Regions from separate parts of the Paenibacillus sp. 05T425 genome, predicted to be linked through region 1. Evidence: predicted binding sites of a transcription regulator. Region 1 holds the regulator's gene; each other region holds the start of a gene.
What was found. The regulator LexA, encoded in region 1, represses DNA repair genes until DNA is damaged. The targets are predictions, from matches to a motif close to CGAACATATGTTCG.
Positions count from the first base shown of each region.

Region 2: AC1DF0_RS29085 (YhjD family protein) is a predicted target of LexA. The motif match lies at 3,153-3,166, and genes of this name have one in related genera.
Region 3: AC1DF0_RS26935 (DNA polymerase IV) is a predicted target of LexA. The motif match lies at 3,476-3,489, and genes of this name have one in related genera.

Region 1 covers NZ_JBFTLA010000005.1:279,704-285,770, forward strand. The annotation lists gene AC1DF0_RS13210 (methionine gamma-lyase family protein) at 1-334, shown strand, start outside; gene AC1DF0_RS13215 (MerR family transcriptional regulator) at 396-809, shown strand; gene glnA (type I glutamate--ammonia ligase) at 860-2,188, shown strand; gene lexA (transcriptional repressor LexA) at 2,748-3,368, opposite strand; gene AC1DF0_RS13230 (LysM peptidoglycan-binding domain-containing protein) at 3,615-3,902, shown strand; gene AC1DF0_RS13235 (DUF896 domain-containing protein) at 4,074-4,271, shown strand; gene AC1DF0_RS13240 (aldo/keto reductase) at 4,361-5,350, shown strand; gene AC1DF0_RS13245 (hypothetical protein) at 5,411-5,917, shown strand; gene AC1DF0_RS13250 (HAD family hydrolase) at 5,942-6,067, shown strand, end outside.
Region 2 covers NZ_JBFTLA010000019.1:54,664-60,730, reverse strand. The annotation lists gene AC1DF0_RS29105 (IS3 family transposase) at 1-427, opposite strand, end outside; partial or broken gene AC1DF0_RS29100 (hypothetical protein) at 550-612, opposite strand; gene AC1DF0_RS29095 (PadR family transcriptional regulator) at 1,023-1,355, shown strand; gene AC1DF0_RS29090 (FtsW/RodA/SpoVE family cell cycle protein) at 1,352-2,695, shown strand; gene AC1DF0_RS29085 (YhjD family protein) at 2,786-3,124, opposite strand; tRNA gene AC1DF0_RS29080 (tRNA-Arg) at 3,437-3,514, opposite strand; gene AC1DF0_RS29075 (hypothetical protein) at 3,505-3,870, opposite strand; gene cuyB (cysteate racemase) at 4,199-4,915, opposite strand; gene AC1DF0_RS29065 (Mur ligase family protein) at 4,960-6,067, opposite strand, start outside.
Region 3 covers NZ_JBFTLA010000015.1:84,650-90,716, forward strand. The annotation lists gene AC1DF0_RS26920 (SOS response-associated peptidase) at 1-247, opposite strand, end outside; gene AC1DF0_RS26925 (DUF2515 domain-containing protein) at 413-1,741, shown strand; gene AC1DF0_RS26930 (YolD-like family protein) at 1,738-2,064, opposite strand; gene AC1DF0_RS26935 (DNA polymerase IV) at 2,061-3,326, opposite strand; gene AC1DF0_RS26940 (spore germination protein) at 3,616-5,163, shown strand; gene AC1DF0_RS26945 (Ger(x)C family spore germination protein) at 5,181-6,067, shown strand, end outside.

The sequences.
Region 1 (6,067 bases):
ACCGCGTACCGATCTGATCCAAGCGGTTCGATTCGGACAAGCCGAGCATTTGATCTCATTCGTTCAGGGTATTCAACAAGCAGCGGCAGTTGACTCGCATGTCGTACCAGAGCCTTGGGATATGCCGGGCTACGAGAATGCCGTCATCATGGCGGCCGGTACATTCATTCAAGGCGGCAGCCTTGAGTTATCCGCAGACGCTCCGATACGTGACCCGTATATTGCCTACATGCAGGGGGGACTTACTTATGCCCATGCCAAATACGGCGTTTTAACCGCATTGAAACAACTTGTTTCGAAAGGATTAATTGTGATTAAACCTTACATAACTTGACACGTTTCGGGTGCAACGTTAAAATGAACATATAAAAGAGCGACTGGAAGGTTGATGCGACATGGCTGATGATATTCGCAGAAATATGGCATTATTTCCGATTGGCATCGTAATGAAGCTTACGGATTTAACGGCCCGCCAAATCCGCTATTACGAGCAGCATGAACTGATCGTGCCTGCAAGAACAGCAGGGAATCAACGATTGTTTTCATTTAATGACGTTGAGAGGCTACTAGAAATTAAATCATTGATCGAGAAGGGCGTTAACATCGCCGGCATTAAGCAAGTCATGAATCCGGTTTCAAAGGAATCGGACGATGCAACAATCGTAAGCGAGCAATCCGAGGTCAAGCGGCGCGAGCTTTCGGACGCGCAGCTTCACCGCATGCTCAAGCAGCAGTTGCTTGAGAAGAGACCGGGCGGTCAAGCGTCATTGATCCAAGGACAACTGACTCGCTTCTTAAACAAGCGATAGTCTTGCTACAATAACAAGCATACTGAAACGCAAACAAAGGAGATGATAGTGTGGGTTACACTAAAGAGGACATCAAAGCAATTGCCAAAGAACAGAATGTACGTTTCATCCGTTTGCAATTTACCGATTTGCTTGGAACGATCAAGAATGTCGAAATTCCGGTAAGCCAGCTTGAGAAAGCGCTCGATAATAAAATGATGTTCGATGGATCTTCCATTGAAGGTTATGTTCGTATTGAGGAATCTGACATGTATCTTTACCCGGATCTGGACACATGGGTTATTTTCCCATGGGTGACACAAGACCGTGTTGCTCGTCTGATTTGTGATATCTATATGCCTGACGGCACGCCGTTCGCAGGCGACCCGCGCGGTATTTTGAAGCGTGCGCTTAAAGAAGCGGAAGAAATGGGCTACACGGCAATGAATGTTGGTCCTGAACCGGAATTTTTCTTATTCAAAACCGATGAAAAAGGCGAGCCTACAACGGAATTGAACGACCAAGGCGGTTATTTCGATCTTGCGCCAATGGATATGGGCGAGAACTGCCGCCGTGAAATCGTATTGACGCTTGAAGAGATGGGCTTCGAGATCGAAGCTTCTCACCATGAGGTTGCTCCAGGACAACATGAGATCGACTTCAAATACGCGGATGCGATTCGCGCAGCGGATCAAATCCAAACCTTCAAGCTCGTCGTTAAGACGATTGCACGCGAGCATGGTCTTCATGCATCCTTTATGCCAAAACCGCTGTTCGGCGTTAACGGTTCCGGCATGCACTGTCACCAATCGTTGTTCCAAGGGAATACGAACGTATTTTATGATGAGAAGGACAAGCTTGGTCTAAGCGCAACTGCTCGTTATTATATGGCAGGCGTCCTGCAGCATGCGCGAGCAATGGCTGCGATTACGAACCCAACAGTTAACTCTTACAAACGTCTCGTACCGGGCTATGAAGCTCCAGTATACGTAGCATGGTCGGCGAGCAACCGTTCGCCAATGATCCGTATTCCGGCTTCGCGCGGTCTCAGCACACGCGTTGAAGTACGTAACCCAGATCCTGCGGCTAACCCTTACCTCGTACTTGCGGTAATGCTGAAAGCGGGCCTTGACGGTATTAACAACAGAACGGAGCTTCCTCCTCCGACAGACCGTAACATCTACATTATGACAGAGGAAGAGCGTCTGGACGCGGGTATACCGAGCTTGCCAGGCGATCTGAAGGAAGCGCTTGACGAAATGCTTCGCAGCGATGTCGTATGCGACGCGCTAGGCGAGCACGCGCTTGCTCACTTCTACGAGCTCAAAGAAATCGAGTGGGACATGTACCGCACGCAAGTTCACCAATGGGAACGCGATCAGTACTTGACGCTTTACTAATCAATAGGATCAACTATAACCCGCTAAGGCTTCTGCGAATGCAGAAATCTTAGCGGGTTTTTCTGTAAATATTTTGGATCTTTATAAAGATGAATTTAGAATTATTAATTGGATTTCTGAGACTGTCGATTAACTGTTTACCAATTTAGATATGATTTCAATTTATATGATTTTTCACACAACGTTAGTAAAACAAGACATAAACTGAAAATACTTATACGATTTATCATACAAAAGTGGTTAATTCATCCACGCAGCCGATGATTTTGTACGATTTTTCGATCAAAACCCTTGATTTGGCCTCTCTGTAAGGTTGGTTATACGATAAATCGTATAACTATTAGTTAGTCACAATTAATCGACTGCCGCTTTCTTACAGTCAAAAGACTAATAATGAGACAATAGTAGTCTTTGATAGGAACTTATGCAGTCAGATGGACGGGGGGAGGACTTCTGTGGGTTGAAATGCAACTTTCTAATATCAGTAAATCAATATAAAGAAGAGGAGGAACGATGCGCTAGGCTATCGTTCTTCCTCTTCTTGTTCGTAGCTCAATGATTAGTGAATATCTCTGAACAATCCAATGACTTTACCGAGGATCGTCACGTTCTGGAGTAGAATAGGCTGCATGGAGGAATTCTCCGGTTGGAGACGTATGTAGTTCTTCTCCTTGTAGAACGTCTTAACGGTAGCTTCATCATCCTCGTTCATGGCTACGACGATATCGCCATTGTTGGCAGTACGCTGCTGGCGAACGATGACGTAGTCTCCGTCGTGAATGCCGGCTTCGATCATGCTCTCTCCCTCAACGTTCAGGATGAAGACGCTGCTGTCGCCAACAAAATGTGATGGAAGAGGGAAGTAGTCCTCAATATTCTCAGTAGCTGTAATCGGCACGCCTGCTGTTACTTTACCGACGATTGGCACTTTAGCGACGGCAAGCGGGATAATACCGTCCACGCCTTCCGTATCCAAAATTTCAATAGCGCGAGGTTTGGTAGGGTCGCGGCGGATAAGGCCCTTCTTCTCTAAACGGTCGAGGTGACCGTGTACAGTCGAGCTGGATAATAATCCGACGGCTTCGCCGATTTCCCTGACGGAAGGCGGGTAGCCTTTCTCCCGGACCTCATTCTTAATGAAATCAAGAATAGATTGTTGTCGGCTGGAAATCTTCGACACTGCGATCACTCCATTAGTATGTTTGTACAAAAGTATAGCACAGAACTCGGGTTCGCACAAACATAAGTTCTTAAGCACAAAGGTTCGTATTTTTGTGTTGACTACAAACGTTTGTTCGTGTTATTCTCAGAATAGAACAAACGTTTGGGGTGCTGAGAGATGATGATGAGTCCAAGTTTTTACAGAACAATACATACGCAACCAGAGATGAAGGTTAGTCCTATATATAAACGATATACGGTTGCAGTGAGACGTCATGCACTTAAGCTGATCGTATGCGCAATGCTGTTCGTACTTTTGTTTACGAGCTTTCTATTGATCGGTACGAAGGCATCTGGCAGCAAGAACGCTGTTGCTGCGGTCAACGAGGAACTTGTGACCGTATTTACAGGCGATACATTGTGGGGGATCGCTAATCGTTTTGCCAGTGAGAAGGAAGATATTCGCTACGTCATCTATTTGATTAAGGAGCGTAACGGATTAKAGTCGACGGACCTGTATCCGGGGCAGAAGCTTGTTATTCCTTCTATATAATGAACTTGTACGCAGAGAGCATCTGAACCGGAGACGGTTTGATGCTTTTTTTCGTTATTTCAGCTTAACTTTTTGCGGACATAATCTAAGTGCCGCCTTGACAATTACGCTTTGAAAATGTCAAAGTAAAGGATAGAACATTTACAGCATGAGGGGAGTTTAACGTTCAATATGGATATGGATAAGTTAATAGCTCGGATCAACGAGCTTTCTCGGAAAAATAAAACGGTAGGCTTGACCGACGAGGAAACGTCCGAGCGTGATGAGCTTCGAAGGCAGTATTTGAACAACTTTAAGAGCAACTTCAGACAGCAGCTCGATACGATTAAGTATGTTGAGGACGAGGACCAGGATAACGTTAAGCATTAAGCGTCTGTTATGGCCGAGTTCCGCTTGGCCTTTCTTCCATAAAGTCTTGTGTACGAGAACCATTTCTGAAGCAATGGGGGAATTCATCTATGAAGTATCGGTTGCTTGGCAGAAGCGGGCTTGCCGTCTCTGAATTATGTCTAGGAACGATGACGTTCGGTAACACGACAAGCGAACAGGATTCGATTGAAATGATCGGCCGTTTCTATGACAAAGGCGGAAATTTTATCGACACGGCAGATGTTTATGTTAGTGGTCGATCGGAAGAGATTGTGGGTAAGGCAATACGCGGCAAACGTTCGGAGACGGTACTTGCAACGAAAGTAAGAATGGCGACTTCTGGCGACATTAATGGGGTAGGACTATCCCGCAAACATATTATGGACGGCATAGAGGCGAGCGTGAAGCGTCTTCAGACCGATTACATTGATCTTTATCAGGTCCATGTGTGGGATCAGGCTACGCCAATTGAAGAGACGCTTCGGGCGCTTGACGATCTTGTTACGTCGGGCAAAGTACGATACATAGGCTGTTCTAATTTTTTTGCTTGGCAATTGATGAAGTCGCTTGCTCTTAGCGATGTGAATCGATACGTACGCTTCGTCTCTATTCAGCCTCAGTACAGTCTAGTAAGCAGGCAGATGGATAGGGAAATGTTATCGTTATGTCTAGAAGAGAAGGTAGCGATCATCCCTTGGGCGCCTCTCGGTGGCGGTTTCCTGACAGGACGATACAATCGCGACATACCGACGGAGGGTCGTCTGACCTCGAAGGTTGGCGAAAGCGCATGGGTGAACCGTGCATCTGACCATAACTTTGCTATTCTAGATGCCGTGGTTGAGGCTGCGAAGCTATTGGACAAAGCGCCAGCCGAGGTGTCATTACGCTGGCTGCTGCAGAAGGAAGGTATTACTTCTCCAATATTCGGCGCTCGTTCCTTAGAGCAATTCGAGGAAAATATGGGCGCGGCGGACTGGGAGATGCCTGTCGATATTTGGGACAAGTTGAACGAAATAAGCGCATTGCCTGATGATTATCCGAACCGGTTCATTACGAAGTTCCAGCGTTCACTAGGATAATTGAGATTGTTCGCATAATAGACAGGCTTGCGGATGTAGGCCGAAGTAGGAGGAATAAGCTTGTCACGTTCTTGGGAGCGCAAGGTGCGCAAAAACATGAGTCAAGTTAACAAACAACGCAAAAAACATGGTGAAGGTTCTATCGTACTAAACGGCGAGAAAGCGGTAAAAATCGTCGGCCGCAATTATATTGCGCCGATTCTACTGCTCCTGTTCATCGGATTGTACGTTATTCTGATCCAGAGCCAGAAGGACTATCAGATCGATACGATGTTTTATGTAACCATTGCATGTTATGTCGTTTTAGCAGGTCTATTCTTCTTAAGACGTCCTTATATCCAAATCGGTAAGGACTATGTACAGACGCGTAGAATGATGGGGGACAAGCGTCTGACGGCTTCTTCCATTAAAGGCATCAGCACGCAGCCTGGTTATGTTGTTATTGAGCCGCAAAAAGGCGGTAATTGGGTGTTCTCGCGTTTGATTAACCGTTACCCTACGGATGAAATTAATGAGAAGCTTAAATTGTTCGCGCAAGCGAACGGTATTTCATTTCAGCAAAAATAAAGGCATGGGAGAGTAATGATTATTATGGCAAAGCAAGCTGTATTATTTGACTTAGACGACACTTTGCTGTGGGATGACCGCAGTGTGAAAGAAGCATTCGAAGCAACCTGCCAGGCAGCTGCTGACCTAACGGGTGTAGACGTTAACGCA
Region 2 (6,067 bases), on a different contig from region 1:
CGTCTGTGACCCACTTCTGATTAGGTTGAAGTGCTTCAGAATTGCGCTCCAGCACATTTCTCACGACTCTGTCGCCTAAGCTCCAAGATCGATGATGACGGAATTTGCGGCGTATTTTTGCTTGCAGCCCCATTTCCTGCATGAGACGCAGGATCTTCTTGTGGTTCATCCATACCTTATGATCTTGGTACATAAACAATTGAATTTGTCTGTAGCCATAAATGCTTTTATAGCGTTCATACGTGGTGCGAATGATCTCTTTGGAGGACTTGTCCTTATCTACTGCTTTTCGTTTAAGATAGGCATAGAATCCGCTCTTAGAGAGACCGACTTCTTTGCAAAGTTCTGTAACGGTGAAATGGTCTCTGAGCTCTTCAACGAGCCTACACTTTTCTGGTACACCTCCGCCTTCGTAATGGCCAACCACTTTTTTAGAACGGCATTCTCCATTTCTAACCGTCTGACATAACTATTTTCAGTGGCATACTCTTTCCGTTTCCCGCGAGTGTCTGTCAGCCCGAAGTCTCCCATCTGATTGTAGCGTCGCATCCACACTTTCAATCGCCCTACATCTGTAATCCCCAGTAATTCTGCTACTTTCTGCTTCGTCATACCTTGCAGTCGCATTTCTATTGCTTTTTTCTTTGTATCAAAGCTGTACGTCTGCAGACGTTGCCCTTTTCTCGCCATAACGAAAAGCACCCCCTATAGTTTTCATCGGTTTTAAACACCAGGGTGTTTTTCCAATGTCCACTATAAGGGGTGCAGTTCATCAGTCGCAGGGGCTTCTTCTGCTGTGGTTCTATGCGACCGGCTTAGTAACGTTTGGTTAGCTTCAAACGTCTAAGGTCTTATGCCATTGTATTGAGCCGTGCGGAGGGTATAGTGATTGTTTAAGAGCGTTATCCGTTTTAATCATCGGACAAGAGGCTTGCGCAAATGGGAAAACTTAGTTTATTATATACATAGATATTCGATGCATATTTAATCTATGTATTGTTTCGCTCATGAGGAGGATTGCAGTGAAGATCAATAAAGAGCTAATGAAGGGAAGCACGGTCATTCTTATTCTGACGCTGCTGAATCGGAAAGAAATGTACGGCTACGAGATGACGAAGGAGATCGAGCAGTGCTCCGGGGGCGTATTCACGTTCAAGGAAGGGACGTTATACCCGATCCTGCATACACTTGAGGTGGAGCAGCAAGTGGAGTCTTATTGGAATGAAGAGGGCGGACGCAAGCGCAAGTATTATCGGATAACGGAGCTGGGCCGCAAGCAGCTAGGCGAGAAGAAGAAGGAATGGTCCTTGTTCCGTGCAACGGTGGATCGCGTGATCGGGGAGGGGCATGCATGAACCGTGAGCTGAGACAGCATCCGTTGGTCGAGCAATATCTAGAAAGCGTATGCGGGAAAGTGAAAGCAAAGGAAGTGCATGAGGATATTAATCTTGAGATGCTTAGCCATCTTGAGGAGCGAGTCGAGGACAGACTTCTGGCAGGCGATATATCCGAGGAAGACGCGATAGCGGACGCCATCAAACAGATGGGCGATCCGGAGCAGATTGGCAAGCAGCTTCATGAGGCGCATAAGCCGAGAATGGAGTGGACTTTGCTTGGCATATGCATGCTGCTCATCGGTATTGGACTTGTTGCTATGCTGACGGTGCAGGCGACGGGAAATGAAAGGCTGGGTAATCATTTTGTAGAAAAGAAATTGTTGTTTGTCATAATGGGACTAGTCGCGATGGTTTGCCTCTATTTCTTTGATTATCGCAAGCTGCAAAAGTACTCCTGGCATCTGTACGGCTTCACGATTCTTCTGCTGGCAGCTACCGGTCAAATGGGCAGCGCCATAAACGGAGCGAAGCAATGGATTATTATCGGCTCGGTTACCTTTAATGTTGCTGCCGCTTCTCCTTATCTATTCATGGTTGCTTTCGCAGGGATATTGACCAGGGAAACAACTGCCGGGCCGAGCAGATTAAGGCCGAAGCTGCGGCTGCTTCAAGATACTGTCTTGTTCTTCTTGCTGCCGACGTACTTCTACCTGACAACATCCTCGTTGTTATATTACAGCATCTTCTGCTTCGGTACGTTTCTAATGCTGATCCTAATCGGCAAGAAATACAAGGTGGTATTAGCCGGAGTCGGCACATTGGCCGCGCTCGCGCTATGGCTTGTTCAGGGAAGCCACAGATATAATTATGTATGGTTACGATTGAAAGGATTTATATTTCCCAATGCGGATAGCCATTATTACACAGATCGATCTATTGAAGCGATCCAAGATGGCGGTATGTGGGGGCAAGGGTTTGGCGCAGTCAATAACCGACTTCCTTCGTATAACAGCGAGATGCTCTATTCTTATTTAGTGTATAGCTTGGGATGGGTATTCGGTTTCATTATAGTCGTGTTGGCATTCTTGTTTGTTGCGCGTATTGTCAGAATGGCGTTGAAGCTGAAAGATCGTTATGCGAAAGGAATTATTGTCGGAGTGTTGTCGATAATGGGCTTTCATTTCATTTGGAATCTGCTCATGTGCTTTGGATTTATGCCCGTCTCCTCTACATCGCTTCCGCTTATAAGCTGGGGCTCCTATACTTTCATCGAGCTGGCGGCTGTGGGGTTGATGTTGGGCGCGAATAGACGAAAAGATATATTAGGGCAATCCGCATTGTCTTCGCAGAACATATAGCGGCCACTTGGCCGAACTTGGGTGGACCGTAGGCTTCAACGCACATCGTTGACGTTTACGGTCTTCCGCTTATTCTCATAATGGTGACCGCTACTGTTTCTTGGAGAACAGCTCCGTGACGTAAAAGGAAATGCGATTGTTGATTTCGGCGTTCAGTCGCTCTTGCTGTATATGCGGAAGCGCTGAACTGATGTCGATATGCATGCTCCGAAGCAATTGCTCGGCAAGCGCAAGATCGGCTTCGATTCTTGCGATCACGATATTCGCCGCTTGGATGAAGAGCGGGCGAAGCGATCTTGCCTTCTTATCCAGCTCCAAGCGATTGCGCTTGACGGCGGCAAGCGTATAAGACAGAATTACGTATTCTTTAATCAGCCCATTGGACTCCCTAACGGGATACTGCTCTGTTACATAAGCGTTCATAGCCATTCGATCGTCACCTCATTTCCATTATATGCGAACACTTGTTCTCTAGTCAATGGAGTGTAGTAAAGACATCTTATGAGCTGTTATATGCAGGCAGGATAAGGAAAATGGGGTGGCTAGATGACTGCTTGGGAGAGCGTGTTGGATATTTATGATATTTTTTTAATCATAATTACCACAAAATATTAGTTTTTAAACAGCGTTGGTACGGTATTGTTCAGAGTTTCCTATTGAAAAAAAAGCCGTCTTTTGGTCTGTTCGAAACAGACCGAAAACGGCTCTTGTGTATAAATGCTGCAATATTTAAAAGAATAATGGCGCGCCGCGGGGGGATTCGAACCCCCGACCCATCGTTTAGGAAACGATTGCTCTATCCTGCTGAGCTACGGGCGCAACACTTCACATTTTAACATGGGTGAAGTTGGAGGCGCAAGTGATCGCTTTATTGCGGGATGATTCGAATGGTCTTCACTTCGAACGGGCAACCGTGCAATGACATGCCCGGAGCCGTCTTCGGCTATCTTCACCGTGTCGAAAATAATATTGGCATTGGATGAAGTGAGCAAGATGAAGAACGTTCCGACTGCGCCGGCTGCTTGCGGAATAGGCGTATTGAGCTCTAACGCTTCACGAATGACCGGATTGTTGATGAAGCCTTCGCTCCAGACATGGAACGTATACGTAAATTCATGCTGACCGACATCTGCCGTCGCATCAGGGTCCGAAGGAGCGCGAAGCAGCGGTCGCAAAGTGGACCAGCTGTGCTGGCTTACCTATAACGGTCGGCGTCATGCGGCCTTGAGTAATTTAATGCCCGTAATGTCGAGCTTCGACTTAAGGTGGAGGTATAAAGCGTCATAGGTAACGAGCGAGCTATCCTCTGGAATCCGCAGCTGCAGCTTATCGAGAGGGAGCTGTAAGCGCACCGGTGAGCTTACAGTGGTGAAGTAGCTAGTGTGTTTGTGCTGTAAGAGCACGTGTGCTCTTACAGCGTAAGGGTCTGGTGTGGCAGTGGTGGTCGAGGAGAGCGCCAAAGAAAAAGAGCGGTGCAGGGATTAATCCCTGTACCGCTCTTAGTTATATCTCTGTGATCGTCTGCTTGCCGGAACGCACAATCGATTGGTCCACGAGTACCTGCATGGCGTCGATGCTGATTTCCATCGTTTGTTTGCTAATCGGTATGCACGACAGCTCCGTGCAAGCGATAATGACGCAGTTGCAGCCTTCTTGGTAGACGAGCTCGTTAATGATGCCTTCAAGAACGGCCGGATCGACCTCCAGATTGCTTTTTACCTGATTATAGATAATGTCCATCACGAGCTCTTGAATCGCTTCATTCGGCTCATGGAGCTTCATATTGTAGCTCTCGCAGCCCGCCTTATAAACACCGCTGTTAATAGTGCCGGTGGTCGCCAGTATACCGATCTTGCTATTGTCGCCGTATTTGGCATGAATGGCCTTCAACGTTTCGTCGACCATATTAATAATAGGAACGGTGGTCATTTCCTGCATCTGATCGTAGAAGTAATGCGACGTATTGCACGGAATGGCGATATGCGCCGCCCCAGCCAGCTCGAGCAGCTTGAAGTCCTTCTCGATCGCCTCCAAGAACAGCTCTCCTTGTCCGCTAAGAATGACACTCGTACGGTCAGGCAGCGTCACATGATTCAGAATGATCATGTTGATATGCTCTTGATCGCGGTCGGCTGCCGTATGCTCAATCACCTTATCGAAGAAAACGGAGGTTGCCTTCGGGCCCATTCCGCCAATGACGCCTAAGCTTTTATGTTCCATTGCTCTACCCACTTTTAAAATGAATTAGTTGTCCATGCGGCGGATTAATTGGCAGCGGATCTGTCCTCGAGCTGCTTCAGAGCGATCTGAGCGCCGGGATCCATGCCCTGACAGCCTGCCAACAGCACTAAGTCGCGAGATGCTGCATGGGACAGCCCTTCAGCAATCGCGTCAGGCAATTCGTCATACAGCCGTACACGGATGCTCGCTTGCTCCATGACGTCGAGGAATACTTGCGTCTCCTCATCGGTGACAAAGTCCTTGCTCGTCACATGCGAAATACTCCGCGTAGCAATGATCTCATCAAGCTCCAAACGCTTCATCCACTGGACAATCGTCTCGGCGTTTTCCCGATTGACGGTAGGTCCGCGGCTGCCTCTAATGGCATAGACTAGATGAAGCTTATCGTAATCCATGAACTTCACCGTCTCCAGCGTGACATGGATATTGCCTGGATTGGCGAAATGATCGTCAATAATCATAAAATCATTTTCATATATGAATTCGAACCGGCGCTCAACGCCGGCGAATGTACGCATCGTCGCTTGAATGGTTTCAACGGGAATGCCGCAGAGCAGGGCCACCGTAATGGCCACCATCGAATTATAGACGGAATGCAGACCTGGTACAGCAAGCTGAATATCGAATTCACCAGCCGTATGCCAAGTGCCATCCACTTGGAACGGCTTCACAATCTCGTATGTATAACGTGCGCGTCCCGTTGACAGATCGAGATTTTTGCAATAAATATGGCCTTCCTTGCTCTTCACGCCGAACGTCACGACGCTTGCTTTCGTCTTATCCGCGAGCGATGCCGAGTAGGAATCGTCGAGATTGAGGACGGCGTAGCTGTGCTCGCCCGCATTCGTGATCAAGCTGGATTTGGCCTCGAAATATTGTTCGAACGTTCCGTGGGAGTCGATATGCTCCCGGCTTAAATTGTTGAATGTCACAATGTCGTAATCGACGCCCTCGACTCGGCGAGTTTCCAGCGCGGCGGAGGATACCTCCATGCTAACATGCGAAACGCCCTTATCGACCATTTGCTTCAAGTAATGCTGCAGGTCAAGCGATTCCGGCGTTGTCAGCTCCGACGGGATAGAGACATCGTCAACCTTGATGACAACCGTACCGATCAACCCCGTCTTGAGA
Region 3 (6,067 bases), on a different contig from region 1:
CGGCTGCCGTCTCTGCTCGCGCGTTAATCATCATGAAGCCGACCTTCGGATCATCGGCCCATGGCGGAACGAGACCCCACTTCAGCTCGCCGAGCCGATTGGCGCTCCCATCGTTAATGACTGCGAGCACTTGCTGGCTCGGGGCTACGTTATATTTTGGACGATGGAACGGAATGCCTGTCTCGTCTACCATATACCGCACCATTAGCTCTTCTATCGTTATTGTGAGCGTATATCTTCCGCACATCGCTTCCAACCTCCGTCTGCTGCTGCTCGCTTAAGGCAGAGCGTAAATTTGGCTCTATTATACTATGACTTCCCCTGTATGCCCAACTTGCACGCCCGCTTCCGTATGGCAGCCTGCGACTTGGAGGATACTGGTCTTATAAGGTGATGATCGGGAGGGGCGTGTATGGACAAACAGGGAAGTTTCCGAGGGCGAAGGCAGCAGCGGGGAAGCGGCGAATCGTTTCTCGGTCGGCTGCTTGCGCTTCCGCGCGCTGCTGTCGCTTATGCTGTCGGGAAGTGGAAAGCAATGAGCGTATCGGAGCAGATGATCGCGGAAGCATCTCCGCTCCTGCTGTCGCCAGCTGCGATATCCCGGCTGACGGCTGCGTGGAGAAGGCTGGAGGAGGAGGCGGAGACGTCGCCCCTTCATGCTTCCGAATCGTGGACGGATGAGGAACTGGCGCTCATCTCACAGATTCGCACGGAGACGGACAAGTGCAATCGGAATAACGTAACGCGGACCGAGGCGTACCGGACCGTCTATTTTCGCACGCCAGTGCTTCATTGGGCGCTGCTTGCGCATCTCGTCTCGCGCAACGGCGGCTGGAATATGACGGATCTGCAAGGGGAGTGGCTGCCCTATTTGCTTCGGGACGATCAGCGGGAGGAGCTGTTCTCTTTCCTGGAACGCGCGAATGCGCTTATTTTCCAAGATGCCTACCCGCAGTTGCTGCTCTACGAGCGCAGCCTGAGGGAAGGGAGAAGCCTATTCCATCTGTTGCCGGCGTTTGACGTTTCGGTGTTCATGGCGCCTGTATGGCGGCAGTTCTGGAAGGAACGGGATCCGGTTCCCTTGACGGTGGCGCTTATCGTTAACGAGCAGCATTACATCGAACAGCGCGTTATACAGAACGAGCATTTCAAAGAAAAGGTGCTGCAAACGCTGTTCTTCGGTCTGCAGTCCGTGCTGCAGTTGAACGGCGTCGTCTTTCCTTACGGCAGCGGCGGCAAATCAGCTGCCGACGGGGATTGCAGCACGGAGGCAGGCACGCAGCTGGCGGGTATCATTATCGAGCGATTCGAGAATGTAGAGGAGCGGGTTGAATTCGGCAAGCAGCTCTATGCGATGCTGTTCGGCATCGCTCCTGTTCTCCACGGCGCGCGCTGCTTCGCTGCCGCCGTGAAGCATACAGGCTCGCGGGCCGACTTCGCGCCCCAGCTCTATGCCCGCATCCGGCAGTTGCCGCCGCAGCGCGTCTATAAGGAGCGGCTTATCGGCGGCGCGTTGAAGCCGGGCGCGAAGCCGCTGTATAGCCCGGAGCTGCCGTCAGCTTGGGGGGATCGCCCTGTCGCTCCTGCCGAGAAGGGAGATTGGTTTCATTCGGCAGATCAAGTGCTGCCTTACTTCCGCAAGTTGCCGCTGCCGCCGGTGTTCGAGCTGACGAACGAATACGGACTCATCCTGAATAAGATTGAGCTTGCCGTGCTTGCGGCGCAGCGGCAAAAGCTTTAGTCGCTGCTCGCGACGCCTTCAATATCCCGGACCGCGAACCATTCGCCGTCGATCATGAACCGGCCCTTCAGTGAATCGACCCGATCAACGATGCCGATAATCATGAGCTCCTCCAGCGGGTGGAACATCCGCAGCGTGATCGGCAGCCGCAGCTGCAGCGATTCGGCGACGGCGCGGGAGACGGCTTCCCATTCCTGTTCATCGAGCGAGGCGCGCACGCGCCTCTTCAACGCTTCGTTGTTCCGGACAATCTCGGCTTTGTGCTCAGGCAGCATCATGCGGCTTGATTCCCACAGTCCGTTTCCCTCAAGCTTCTTTCTCATTTGTAATGGCCTCCAATTTTGGCGGAGCGGTCTCGCGCTTGGCCGCTCGGTGTGTGCGATACGGCGCGTATAATGCTGGCGTCGCCGTATTTTTGCTTAATAGCGTCGGTCGTCTTCTCCAGCGCGATCAACTTCTCCCGGTGCAGATCGAACAAAGAGAGCTGGTATTCGTCATCCGCCGAAAATTGCGAGAGGCTGACGCCGACCTTCCGGACAGGCAGGCCGTCCCAATGCTTCTGCAGCAGTGTCACGGCGGATCGATATACTTGGTTCGTAATATTGGTCGGGTCCTCCATCTTCATCTGCCGGTTGAAGCCGCTCGGACGGTCGTAGTCGGCGCCCATGCATCCGACGGAAACGACATGTCCCATGTAGCCCTTGCTGCGGCAGCGCTGGCATACAAGCTCGACGAGCTCCAGCAGCACGACCTTAATCTCCGCCAGGCTGCCGTAATCGCGAGGCAGCGTCATCATATGGCCGACGGTCGTAGGCGCGACCTGATGCGTGCCGGGCGTTACGGGGCTGTCGTCGATGCCGCTGGCAATGCGCCAATACAGCTCGGCGTTGATGTCCGAGTTTTTGCCGAATTTGCGGCGCATCATCGCTTTCAGCTTATCCAGCGGCGTTCGCGCGATATGGCCGATGGTCGGCATACCCATCGCATTGAAGTGGGCGTTCATCCGGTTGCCGACCATGAACATCTTGCCTACCGGCAATGTCCATAGCGTCTCTTCCAGCAAATCCTTGGTTAGCGTGTAGATGCCGGATTCGTTCTTCTTGGCATAATTGTCGCAGGCGGTCTTCGCCAAAATTTTGTTCTCGGCGATGCCGAAGCGGGTGTAGATGCCGGTCTCGGCCAGTACGCGCGCCTGTATGAGCTCGGCGAGCTTCTCCGGCGGGCCGTACAGCTGCAGCGATCCCGTCACGTCGAGAAACTGCTCATCGATTGAGTACGGCTCGACCAAATCGGTGAAGCTTTCGTAAATTTGCGTAATTCTCATCGACGTATCAATGTAAAGCTTCATGCGGGGCTTTACGATGACGAGATTCGGGCATTTGGCGAGCGAGTCGCCTAGCCGCTCGGCGGTTGTGACGCCGAATTGTTTCGCCAGGGGGCAGGCGGCGAGAATAATGCCGGATCGGCGCTCGGGATCGCCGGCGACGACGAGCGGGAGATCCTTGTATTCGGGATGCTCCGCCTTCTCGACGGAGGCGTAGAACGACTGGCAGTCCGCCAGCATGACAACTCTTTGACGGGGCATCGTGTTCCTCCTATACTGTGCAGAACGTTTGTTTAAATATAAGAAAGCATAAAATGGGATGCTTATACTGTGCTTATATTTCTCCGGAATGAAACGCGCCTCGCCGCCAAAGTACGGCGTTAGCCGTTTCACCTTGCCTTATTATATACAGAACATACGTTCTTATGCTATAGGCTCCGCTATGGTTATTATTTACAATCATAAGGAGACGGGATGATCTTACATATATTCAACCAGTTTGCGCCAAAATAGAGGCAACATGGAAACGGAAAGGTGTCCGAATGCCGCTATGAAAAAAAATGCCCAGAAGGCGCGAACGCCGCTTAGTCCGTCGCTTCAGGCTAATGCAGATGCGATCCGAAGCCGCTTCGGCGGCAGCTTCGATCTGGTCGTTCGTATGTTCCGCAGCGATGCGACCCCCAGCCGGGAGCTTGCGCTTATCTATATCGACGGCATCGTCGACGCAGAGACCGTGAACGTTAGCATTATGGAGCCGCTGATGTCGATGCAGCTTCCGCAGCATGCGCATACGAAGGAAACTAAGCTGCTGGAGGCTTTGCGCGATTGCATTGTATCCGTTGGCTCCGTAGGAGAAATGTTCACGCTGGAGGAAGCGCTGCAGGCGGTGTCTGACGGCTTATGCCTGATCGTAGCTGAAGGCTGCACGTCGGTGCTGACGGCCAGCGTTACAGGCGGCGAGCAGCGGTCCGTAACGATTCCGCAGACGCAGACGGTCATACGCGGTCCGCAGTATGGTTTTGTCGAAAATATCCGGACCAATATTAGTCTTGTTAGGCGTATTATCCGCTCAAGCGATCTTCATGTGCAGATGCATAAGATCGGCCGCCAAACGCATACCGACGTCGCGGTGCTTTATTTGAACGGCGTCGTCGACGAAGGCGTGCTTAAGGAAGTGTATCGCAGGCTTGGCGATATCGATATTGACGGCGTGCTGGAGAGCGGCTATATCGAAGAATTTATTCAAGATGAGACATTCACGCTGTTCCCGACCATTCTGAACACCGAACGTCCCGATACGGTAGCCTCGATCCTGCTGGAAGGACGAGTGGCGATTATGGTGGATGGCACGCCGATTGCTCTGATGGCGCCGATAACGTTCTTCAGCTTCTTCCAATCGCCGGAAGATTATTATCAGCGGTTCGATATAGCAACGCTTGTGCGGGTGATCCGATATGTGGCGTTCATTGTATCGATCTTGCTGCCGGCCTTATATATTGCCGTTACGACCTTTCATCAGGAAATGCTGCCGACGACGCTGCTTATTAGCATAGCGGCTCAGCGAGAGGGCGTCCCTTTTCCAGGACTCGTAGAGGCGCTGCTGATGGAGATGACGTTCGAGGTGCTGCGCGAAGCGGGGCTGCGGATGCCGCGGGCCATCGGACCTGCCATATCGATTGTAGGAGCCCTCGTGCTTGGGCAATCGGCCGTGCAGGCCGGCATTGTATCGGCGGTGATGGTAATCGTCGTCTCGTTCACGGCGATCTCGAACTTCGTCATGCCAGAGTTCAATATGGGCGCGGCATCGCGCATTATCCGGTTTATCTTCATGGTGATGGCGGGCATGTTCGGCTTCTTCGGCATCTTCATCTCCGTGCTGCTTATGCTCGTTCATCTCGTGTCGCTGCGCTCGTTCGGCGTGCCCTATATGTCGCCGATGGCGCCGGGGTCGGCAAGCCAGTCCGTATTTCGTGACGTATTCATCCGCCTGCCATGGTGGGCCATGGTATTTCGCCCATTCGATCTTAAGCTGCGCAATCCGCGACGGCTGCCTAATCGCCGGAAGCCGCCGGCACAGAGGCATTCAGACAATCCATAACGGAAGGAGGGGGGCGTGTGATCGGAAGGAGGCTGCTATCCGGACTGCTGGCGCTGCTCATTTGCTTGCCGCTGGCGGGCTGCTGGGGCAAGGTTGAGTTAAGCGATATCGCGATCGTATCGGCAACGGGCATCGATTGGAAGGATGGGCAGTGGCAGTTGTCCTATCAGGTCGTCATTCCGCAAGCAATTTCCGGCCAAAGCGCTGCGGCGGGCACGAACGCGGCGGTTAATGTGTTCTCCACCAAAGGGGACAACTTTCGGATTGCGATCAGCAAGGCGAGCCTGGAGACGCCGAGACGGCTTTTTTTCGCTCACAACCAAGTCGTTATTATTGGACAGGATGCAGCGCGCAAAGGCATATCCGCGCTTGCGGAAGCCTATCTCCGAAATCCCGATTCGCGCGAGACGGTCAGCGTATTTCTGACGAAGGGCAACGCGCGCCGCGTACTGGAGCAGCTCATTCCATTGGAGAAAATACCTGGGGCCGCCATTCAGCAGATGATCTTCAATGAGCAGTTGAACGGCTCGACCTTCCAGGAAACGACGATGCATAAGGTGCTTAAGGATTTGCTTGGCGGGGCACAGGTTGTTGGCATACCGAGTCTGGCGATCTCCGGAACGGGAGAAAGTCTAGACCAGGTAGACAAGCTTAGCCGAACGAATACGTCCTCCAAGGTGAGGCTGATGGATCTGGGCATCGTCTCCGGCGATAAGCTCGTAGGCTGGATTACGAAGGAAGAAAGCTCAGGTCTGATGTGGATCAAAAATCAGATCAAGAAGACGACGGTAGCGTTCGGCTGTCCGGATGACGGAAAGGAGGGCAAAGTCTCCTCCATTCGTATTACGAAGGCGAAAACGAAGCTTCGCCCGCAACGTTCCGGCAGCAAGTGGACGATGCATAT